Regions from separate parts of the Roseateles aquae genome, predicted to be linked through region 2. Evidence: predicted binding sites of a transcription regulator. Region 2 holds the regulator's gene; each other region holds the start of a gene.
The links. The regulator FNR, encoded in region 2, switches genes on or off when oxygen is low (the NO sensors DNR and NnrR bind a similar motif). The targets are predictions, from matches to a motif close to TTGATNNNNATCAA.

Region 1 (3,244 bases), on a different contig from region 2:
CAGCTGAGCGAGCTGACCGATGAGCAGGCGGCGTACATTGGCGTGCCGAAGCAAGGGCCCTATAAGCCCGACACCTACCGCTACTGAGCAATTGCGGGCTACTGCGCAGGCTTCAGCCGTCGTTGCGGGTCCCTCCGCAGATCCTCACGTAGCGCTGCTACGTTCCGGTCTGCGGATCCGCCCGCGCCTAGCCTGAAGCCTGCTCGCTACGCCCGGGCTGCACGCTGCACTGCTTCATTTTTTCCATGCGCGCTGACCTTCGCCTGACTACCCAGCAACTCGCCCCGACCCGCTCCGCCGCACAGCGGCTGATCGAGCGAGGTGCCGTGCTGCGCGCCTCGGGCGCGGTGGTGAAGAAGGCGGGCGAGGAGGTCGGTGAGCATGAGGCCCTGCTGATCACTGACGACGCCGAGCTGCGCTATGTCTCGCGCGGCGGCTTGAAGCTCGAAGGGGCGCTGAAGACCAGCGGCCTGGACGTGAGGGGCTTGACGGTGCTGGACATCGGCCAGAGCACCGGCGGCTTCAGCGACTGCCTGCTGAAAGCCGGTGCGGCACGCGTGGTCGGCGTCGATGTCGGCCACGGGCAGTTGCATGCCTCGCTGCAGGCTGATCCCCGCGTGACGCTGCTCGAAGGCCTGCATGTGCGTGAGCTGGCCGGCTCGGCGCTGGCACAGCAGGCACCGGAAGGCGGCTTCGCCCTGATCGTCGGTGACCTGAGCTTCATCTCGATGATTGGCGCCCTGCCCCATCTGCGGCCCTGGCTGGCCGATGGGGGTCAGGTCTTGCTGCTGATCAAGCCGCAGTTCGAGCTGGGCCCCAAGGCGCTGGGCCGCGGAGGGCTGGTCAAGGATGCGGCGCAATACCCGCTGCTCGAGGCACGAGCTCGCGAGGCCGCCGCTGCTACAGGCTGGCAGACGCTCGGCTATTTTGAAAGCACCATTGCCGGCGGCGATGGCAACACCGAATTTTTCCTCTGGGCACGCAAGGCCCAGAGCGAGACAGACAAGGCATGAGCATGACTATCCCCCAGACCGGCCGCCCGCCGGTCAGTTTCGAGTTCTTCCCGCCCAACACACCGGTCGGTGCCGAGAAACTCAAGACCGTGGTGCAGGATCTCAGCGTGCTGAACCCGCACTATTTCAGCGTCACCTATGGCGCCGGCGGCTCGACGCGCGAGAAGACGCTGGCCACCGTCAGCGGCATTGCCGCACTCGGCTTCGAGGCAGCGCCGCACCTGTCCTGCGTGGGCTCGACCCGTGAGAGCATCGCCGAGATCCTGGCCACCTACCGGGCCCAGAATATCCGCCGCGTCGTCGCGCTGCGCGGTGACCTGCCCAGCGGCACGGCCACGGCCGGTGAGTTCCGCTATGCGGCCGAGCTGGTGCGCTTCATCCGCGAGACGCAGGGGCCAGACTGGCAGATCGAGGTTGCCGCCTATCCGGAGTACCACCCGCAGCAGCGCTACGCGGCCCGCGATCTGCAACACTTTGCCGACAAGATGGCGGCCGGCGCCAGCGGTGCGATCACCCAGTTCTTCTTCAACGCCGACGCCTACTTTCACTTTGTCGACGAGGCGCGCAAGCTGGGCGTTACGGCCCCCATCGTGCCGGGCATCATGCCCTTCCACAACTACGCCCGCATCGCCCAGTTCGCTGCCCGCGATGGCATCGACATCCCGCGCTGGGTGGCGCTGAAGATGGAAGGCTTCATGGACGACAGCGCTTCGATCCGCGCCTTCGGCCTGGATGTGATCGGCCAGCTGTGCGAGCGGCTGATCGCCGGCGGCGTGCCCGGCATCCACTTCTATACGCTCAACCAATCGGCTTTGACGCTGGAGTTGTGCAAACGCCTCAGCCTGGGCGCACAAGCTTGATCTGACGCAAATCGGCCCGGCCAGCCCGCCGGGTGGCTGGTGCGACTTGCGTCAGATCAAGGGTTTACCCGTCGCGGGGTTCTCCAATAGCTTCATCGGGCCTGTGATGCCCGCCAACAAGGAGCTATCGAGATGAACAAGTTTGCAGCCCGCACCCTTACCGCCGTCGCCATCGCTTGCACGGCCGTCGCCGTCCAAGCCGCCGAAGGCCCGTGGGGAATGCGCGTGCGCGCCGTCAACATCGACTCGGCCAACAAGGACAGCACCGGTCTGGGCCTGACGATCAACAACAAGGTCATCCCCGAAGTCGACTTCAGCTACTACTTCTCGCCCAATCTGGCGGCTGAGCTGATCCTGACCTACCCGCAAAAGCACACGCTGTCGTCCAATGGCACCGAGATCGGCACGCTGAAGCACCTGCCCCCGACGCTGAGCCTGCAGTACCACTTCGCGCCGAATGACGCCTTCCGCCCCTACATCGGCGCTGGCATCAACTACACGATCTTCTCGAACGTCGAGTTCGCTCCGGCCGTTGATGCTGCGCTGTCGCCCAGCGTCAAGCACACCAGCCTGGGCCTGTCTTTCCAGATCGGCTTCGACTATGAGCTGAGCAAGAACCTGTACCTGAATGTGGACCTGAAGAAGGCACAGATCGGCACCAAGGTCTACTCCAAGGGCACTGAAGTCGGCACCTTCAAGGTCGATCCGCTGCTGATCGGCGTGGGCCTGGGCTTCCGCTTCTAAGTCCGAGGCGCCCGGGCAGCTTGAACGAGCTGCCACAAACAAAAGCCGCCTGGCTGGAGCCCGGCGGCTTTTTCTTTGTTGGCGCTGCTACAGCACCGCCGCGTTCAAGGCTCAGCCCAGCAGCGCAAAGGCGTCGCGCGTCAGGTTTTCCGGCGCGCCCTCGGCGCGGCAGACCACATCGTCCTCGATGCGGATGCCGCCAAAGCGGGACAGGCGTTCGACCTTGGCCCAGTCGACACTGGCCGCGGCCGGCATCGCGCGCAACTGCTTGAGCAGGGTCGGGATGAAATACAGGCCCGGCTCGATGGTGACGACCATGCCGGGCAGCAGGTCGCGGGTCAGGCGCAGATAGCGGTGGCCCTCGGGCTTGTCGCGCGTGCCGCCGGCCTCGCCGGCCATGAAGCCGCCCACATCGTGCACCTGCAGGCCGAGCAGATGGCCGATGCCGTGGGGCATGAAGATGCTGGTCACCCGCTCCGCCAGCATCGCTTCCTCGCTCATTGCGACGATGCCCTGCTGCTTCAGGATGCGGGCCAGATGGCGATGGGTGCTCAGGTGGATGTCGCGGTAGTCGACGCCCTTGCGCACCTCATCCACCAAGGCCAGCTGTGCCACTTCCATCGCGGC
Region 2 (3,244 bases):
CCGGCCAGGCCCATCAGGAGCGCCGAGCCGGCCAGGGCTGCATCCATTTGCCAGGGCCTCGTTTGAAACCGCCGCGTCTGATCCGCGGCTGAGCCTAGATGATGCGCGAAAAGCGTGCGCGGTTGCGATCGGCCTGCAAATAGCGATCGAACACCATGGCCACGGCACGGACAAAGTACCAGCCCATGGCCGTCACCTGAATGGCTTCCGGCTCGACGACGACCAGACCGGTCTCGGCCAGCGAGGCGAGCTGCTCCAACTCAGCCTTGAAGTAGTCGCGCACCTTGATCAGATGGGCCAGCTCGATCGATTCGAACTCCACCCGCCCCTGGCACATCAGCGCCATGATCATGGCCCGGCGCACTAGATCGTCACGGCTCAGCGCCAGGCCGCGCACGATGGGTAATTGCCCCTGGCGCAGCGTGTCGTAATACTCCGGCAGCTCCTTGGCGTTCTGGCTGTAGGTGGCGCCAACACGGCCAATGGCCGAGACGCCCAGGCCGATCAGGTCGCAATCCGCATGGGTGCTGTAGCCCTGGAAGTTGCGATGCAGCCGCCCCTGGCGCTTGGCGACCGACAGCGAATCGGTCGGCAGCGCGAAGTGGTCCATGCCGATATAGGTGTAGCCGTGGCCAAGGAAACCGCTGATGGCGCCAGACAGCATGCGCACCTTGTCGCCCGCGACCGGCAGCAATGCGGCGTCGATGCGGCGCTGCGGCTTGAAGCGCTGCGGCAGATGGGCATAGCCATAGAGCGCAATACGATCCGGCTTCAACGCTGCCACCTGGGCGATGGTGCGGGCGAACGATTCCGGGGTTTGCTGCGGCAGGCCGTAGATCAGGTCGACATTGGTCGACTCGAAGCCCAGCTCGCGCGACTGCGCCATCAAGGTGGCGACGCTCTCGAAGCTCTGAACACGGTGCACGGCTTTTTGCACCGCCGGATCGAAGTCCTGCACGCCAAAGCTCAAGCGGTTGAAACCCAGCTCGCGCAGATGACGCAGGCGCTGCTCGGTGACGGTGCGCGGATCCACCTCGATCGACACCTCGGCGCCGGGCGCCAGCTTGAATCGGGCGCGAATGTCCTGCATCAGCCGCGTCAGCTCGGCATCGCTGAGGAAGGTCGGCGAGCCGCCGCCCAGATGCAGCTGCGACACCGTCTGCGTGCGCTGCAGCTGCGCCACCGTCAGGTCCATCTCCATGACCAAAGCATCAAGATACTCGGCGGCCTTGTCGTGATGCTTGGTGATGACCTTGTTGCAGGCACAGTAGTAGCACACCGATTCGCAGAATGGAATGTGCACATAGACCGACAGTGGCGTGCCGCCACCCACCATGCCGCCCTCGGCGCGTTGCACCAGGGCCTGGCGGTACTGCTCGGCGGTGAAAGCCTCGACAAAGCGATCGGCGGTGGGATAAGAGGTGTAGCGCGGCCCAGAGACGTCGAAGCGACGCAAGACTTCCTCGGTGATGCCCGGCAGGCTGTCAGCGGTTTGAGATTCCATGTCGCCATGGTGCCAAGCCTGCGCGCGCGGGGTTTGACCCAGGTCAAGCTTGCTGGGCAAGCCCGGGTAAACAATGCCCCCAATTCTTGAGGATGGTCATGTTCAATTCCGATTCCCATCTGGCAAACGATGTGCAAAGCGGCAACGGCATTGGTGCAAAGAGCGCTGCCCAGCCCATAATGCGCCACATGAATGCCATCCCGCCGATCAAATCCGAGCCCTTCAAGGTCGCCTGCTCCAGCTGCAATTTGCGCGAGTTGTGTCTGCCCGTTGGACTGAACTCGGGCGACCTCGAACGTCTGGATCAGCTGGTGGCCACCCGCCGCAACGTCAACCGGGGCGATACGCTGTTCCGCAGCGGCGACTCGTTCCAATCGCTTTACGCCGTTCGCACCGGCTTTTTCAAGACCTGCATCTCGGCCGAAGACGGTCGCGATCAGGTCACCGGCTTTCAGATGGCGGGCGAACTGCTGGGTCTGGACGGCATCAGCAATGACCGCCACTCCTGCGATGCCGTCGCGCTGGAAGACTCGCAGGTCTGTGTGATTCCCTACGGTCAGTTGGAAGAGCTGTCGCGCGAGTTCACCGATCTGCAGCACCAGTTCCACAAGATCATGAGCCGTGAGATCGTCCGCGACCATGGCGTGATGCTGCTGCTGGGCTCAATGCGTGCCGAAGAACGACTGGCCGCCTTCTTGCTGAACCTCACTCAGCGCCTGCAGGCCCGCGGTTTCTCGGCCTCGGCCCTGGTGCTGCGCATGACACGTGAAGAAATCGGCAGCTATCTGGGCCTGAAGCTGGAAACGGTCAGCCGCACCTTCTCCAAGTTCCAGGACGAAGGGCTGTTGGAGGTCAAGCAGCGCCAGATCCGCATCATCGATCAGGCCGGCCTGCAAAAGCTGGTCAACAGCGCACACTGCTGATCGGCCACAGCCTGCGGGCTGAACAAAGACGAAACCCGCCTGTGGCGGGTTTCGTTTTAGGGCTGATCAGATGATGGCGCTCAGCGTGGCCAGCCTCGCGGATGGGCGTCATCCGGCGGCTCGGGCAAGGTGGCCAGCGCCAGCGTCAGGCTGGCCGCCAGGCTGATCAGGGCCCAGAAAATCAGGAAGCTCAGCGTGTAGATGGCCTGCCGGGACAAGTCCATCGGCTGCTGACCGAACCAGCTCAGATCACTGGGATCGATGACGGCAAACACCAGCGCCTCGGTCACGCCGGCCATCAGAAAGGCTGGCCACAGCACATACATGGCCCAACGTCCCAGGCCCGGACGTTCGGGAATGCGCTGGGAGGTCGGGGCCAGCATCACTGACCGCCCGTGGCCGCGTGATTGCGTGCCTTGACTGCCGGCTGCATGGCCGCACTCTGCTCGGTGACGCTGTCAGCCGAAAGCCGGTCGCTCTTTTCAATCACCGGATCGGGGAATTTCAGCGCCAGCGCGAGCGTGATGAAACTGGCCACGACGACCACCGACGGGCCACCCACAACCAGCCACATCATCTTCTCGCGCCACCAGGAGGCCTTGCGCTGGCCGTACTCTTGCTCGCTTTGCGTTGATGTCGGCATCTGCCTCTCCTATCGGGGAACCACAAAAGTTGATTTCTCGCGCAGCGCGCGGGCGGCATCACCCGCCTGCGCTTCGCGCTGAATATCGAAATGGATCTCATGCGCGCCGGCGCCCGCCTGGGCAGCAGCCTCGGGTGGCACGCGCAGCGCCAGCGACAACCAGCGTGCTTCGGC
Region 3 (3,244 bases), on a different contig from region 2:
CCTCTCCGCCGCCATGGCCGCGGGCATGGTGCAGATGATCGAGGTGCATGGCCCGCAAAAGGCCGTTGTCGCCCCAGAGTCACGTTTCGCGGCCGATGCCGCCTGACAGGGGCGCTGCGCGGGACGCTTGAGCGCCGCGGCGCTCAGGCCTTGTGCAGCGCCTGCAGCACGCGGGCCTGGGCGCTGCGCAGCTCGCTGGCGGCCTGCTCGCGCTGTTCCTTCAGGTCCTGCTTCAGCCGTTGCAGGCGCTTGTTCAGCTGATCGACACGGGCGGCATCGCCCAGCCTTTGATAGAGGCGCAGCGCCGTATGCAGCACGGGCTCCTGCAAAAAAGGGCTGGCGTCCAGACCGCCGGTGCTCAGCAGCGGTGCCAGCAGCGCCTGAGCCTCGGCCAGATGATCGCGCCGCAAGCTCAGCTCGGCACAGGCATGGTGCAGGGAATCGGCCAGCGAGTCGTTTTCCACGCGGCCCAGCATCTGCATCGATTGGCTCAGCAAGCCGTCGGCCTCATCAAGCCGGCCGGCCTGCATCAGGCAGATCGCACTGTTCAGGCGCAGCACGATTTTCTGGCGCTCGCTCATGAAGGGCTCGTCCAGATGGGGGCGGGCCTGGAACACCAGCTTCAGCTGGCGCTGCGCCAGGGCCTGTGCTTGCGCCTCATGGCCCTGATCCTGCAACGAGTCGTGCGCGAGTGCGCCGGCCAGCAGCGCATTGGCATAGGCACGCACCAGGGTCTGGCCGTCGCCGGCTTCGCGGGCGCGCGACAGCGCCTGCAGATGCAGCAACTCGGCCTGCTCGACCTGGCCCAGCGCCGCATGAACATGAGCCAGGGTGCCCAGCGCCGAGGGCAGGGCCTTGAACAGCGCCGGCGTTGCGGCGGCCAGCTCGGTGGCTTCAACAGCGAGTGGCAGGGCGTCGTCGGGCAGGCCCACGGTACAGGCCGCCAGCGCGGCCAGCGTCAGCATGGCGACCACGCCGTCGACATCGTCGCCGGCGTTCAGCCGGGCGCGCGCGCGCATGGCGCAGGCATAGGCCAGCGCGTGGCGACCCAGGGCCCAGCCGGCCAGTGCCTGCAGCCGTGCCGCCTCGGCCCCCAGGCGCGTGCGCCGGTCCGGCTCGGCAATGGCCTCGCTGCACTGTTCGGCCTGTTCGGCACAGCGCAGCGCTTCAAGCGCCTGATGGGCGTCGTTGGCTTGGCGGGCGCGCTCCAGCCAGGACTCGCAAGGGGGTGAGGGGCTGAGGGCGGTGTCGTTGCTCATCGGGACTGCAGGGCAAGCATGGGGAAGAGACTAAGCGCAGCCTGGGACTTTGGGTAGACCGCGCTGCATCTTGCGGCCCTCGCGCCACAGATATGTCACGCCGCGACCGCTATTGGCGCTTGCTGGCCACCAGGGTCTGCGGCCCTTGCACCTGCAGCCTTGGGCGATCGGCTTCGGGCTCGGCCAGTGGCGCCACCTCGCGCAGGCTGGCGTGGCAGCGTTCGCTCAGGCGCTGGTAGGTCTCGGTGCCTTCGAGCTTCCAGCGCATCTCATCCTCGCTCAGCGGCCGCATCACCTTGGCCGGCAGGCCGGCGATCAGCGATTTTTCCGGCAGCTTGAGCCCGGCGCGCACAAAGGCGCAGGCAGCGACGATGCTGTAGGCGCCGACCTCGGCCTCGTCCATCACCACCGCGTTCATGCCGACCAGCGCATCGTGCCGGACGATGCAGCCGTGCAGCACCGCGCCATGGCCGATATGGCCGTTGCGCTCGACGACGGTCTCGGAATCGGGGAAGCCGTGGATCACGCAGCTGTCCTGCACATTGACGCCCTCGTGCAGCACGATGCGGCCGAAGTCGGCGCGCAGGCTGGCGCAGGGGCCGATATAGCAACCCGGGCCGACGATCACATCGCCGATCAGCACCGCGGTCGGGTGCACATGGCTGCTGGGGTGGACGACCGGCACAACGCCGTCAATCGAGTAGCAAGGCATGGAGAGACTCCAGGGTTTTGGGTGTGGCGGGCAGCAATTTGCGGGTTTACCCGAGGCGGTGCGGCCTTGTGCCAAGTCAAGACGCACCTTACGATCTACCGACCGGTCGGTCAAGAGTGTTTGATGCCGCTCAAGCCGATCTCAAGCTGTTGTGTTTCTTCGGAGCCCGCCCCCATGTCCGAGACCCAAGACGCCGCCGCGTCCGTGCTGCTGACCCGCCAGGAAGGCGCGGTGCGCACGCTGACGCTGAACCGCCCGGCCGCGCTGAACGCTTTCACCACCCAGTTGCTGGCCCAGCTGCGCCTGGCGCTGGACGAGGCGGCCAACGATGCCAGCGTCCGTGCCGTCGTCATCACCGGCGCCGGCCGGGCCTTCAGCGCCGGGCAGGATCTGTCTGATCCGCTGATCAAGCCGGAGTTTGGCGAGGGCAAGCCGGCCAAGGACATCGGCCATCTGCTCGACCACTACTACATCCCGCTGGCACTGCGCGCCCGTTCGATGCCGGTGCCGGTGATCTGCGCCGTCAATGGGGTCGCGGCCGGCGCCGGGGCCAACTTCGCGCTCGGCTGCGATCTGGTGATCGCCGGCCAGTCGGCCAGCTTCATCCAGGCCTTCAGCAAGATTGGCCTGGTGCCCGATTGCGGTGGCACCTGGCTGCTGACCCGCCTGGTTGGTCGCGCCCGCGCGCTGCAGCTGGCCCTCTTGGGCGACAAGCTCGCTGCCGCCGATGCACATGCCATGGGCCTGATCGCCCGCGTCGTGCCCGATGAAGACCTGGCCGCCACCGCGCAGGCCACGGCGCTGAAACTGGCCTCGATGCCGACCCGTGCCCTGGTTGAGACCCGCCGCGCCTTCGACGAGGCGATGGAGCTGAACTACGAAGACGCGCTCAAGCTCGAAGCGGTGATGCAGAGCCAGCTCGGTTTTGCCCATGACTACCAGGAAGGCTGCAGCGCTTTCCTCGAAAAGCGCGCGCCGCAATTTAAAGACCGATGAGCATGGCTACGAAGCGCGCAGCGGGCCGAACGCCGGGCCGCCCCAAGTCGGCCCGCGTCCCCTCGGGGGACCGGACGATGTACGCATCGGACGAGGGGCTCACATGAATCCCCAGCAACTGGCTGAAGCCGTTCGCGATGCGATGTTCCGCGAGGACCATGCGTCCAAGGGCCTGGGCATGGAGATCCTGGCCGTTGGCCCGGGCAGCTCGACGCTGCGGATGCCGGTGCGCCAGGACATGCTCAACGGTTTCGCCATCTGCCATGGCGGCCTGATT

Region 1: the regulator FNR is predicted to act here: its motif matches at 1,920-1,933, upstream of RQP53_RS10330 (OmpW/AlkL family protein).
Region 3: the regulator FNR is predicted to act here: its motif matches at 2,092-2,105, upstream of RQP53_RS21050 (phenylacetic acid degradation protein PaaY).

The regions. Positions count from the first base shown of each region.
Region 1 is NZ_JAVXZY010000003.1:330,889-334,132, reverse strand. Features, by position in the region: gene ahcY (adenosylhomocysteinase) at 1-87, shown strand, start outside; gene RQP53_RS10340 (TlyA family RNA methyltransferase) at 246-1,013, shown strand; gene metF (methylenetetrahydrofolate reductase [NAD(P)H]) at 1,016-1,873, shown strand; gene RQP53_RS10330 (OmpW/AlkL family protein) at 2,006-2,617, shown strand; gene pepQ (Xaa-Pro dipeptidase) at 2,729-3,244, opposite strand, start outside.
Region 2 is NZ_JAVXZY010000002.1:584,147-587,390, forward strand. Features, by position in the region: gene RQP53_RS07795 (urease accessory protein UreH domain-containing protein) at 1-47, opposite strand, end outside; gene hemN (oxygen-independent coproporphyrinogen III oxidase) at 95-1,504, opposite strand; gene fnr (fumarate/nitrate reduction transcriptional regulator Fnr) at 1,693-2,427, shown strand; gene RQP53_RS07810 (hypothetical protein) at 2,508-2,810, opposite strand; gene RQP53_RS07815 (hypothetical protein) at 2,810-3,070, opposite strand; gene ccoG (cytochrome c oxidase accessory protein CcoG) at 3,080-3,244, opposite strand, start outside.
Region 3 is NZ_JAVXZY010000011.1:29,232-32,475, reverse strand. Features, by position in the region: gene RQP53_RS21060 (tetratricopeptide repeat-containing diguanylate cyclase) at 1-106, shown strand, start outside; gene RQP53_RS21055 (hypothetical protein) at 144-1,259, opposite strand; gene RQP53_RS21050 (phenylacetic acid degradation protein PaaY) at 1,369-1,971, opposite strand; gene RQP53_RS21045 (enoyl-CoA hydratase-related protein) at 2,146-2,967, shown strand; gene paaI (hydroxyphenylacetyl-CoA thioesterase PaaI) at 3,071-3,244, shown strand, end outside.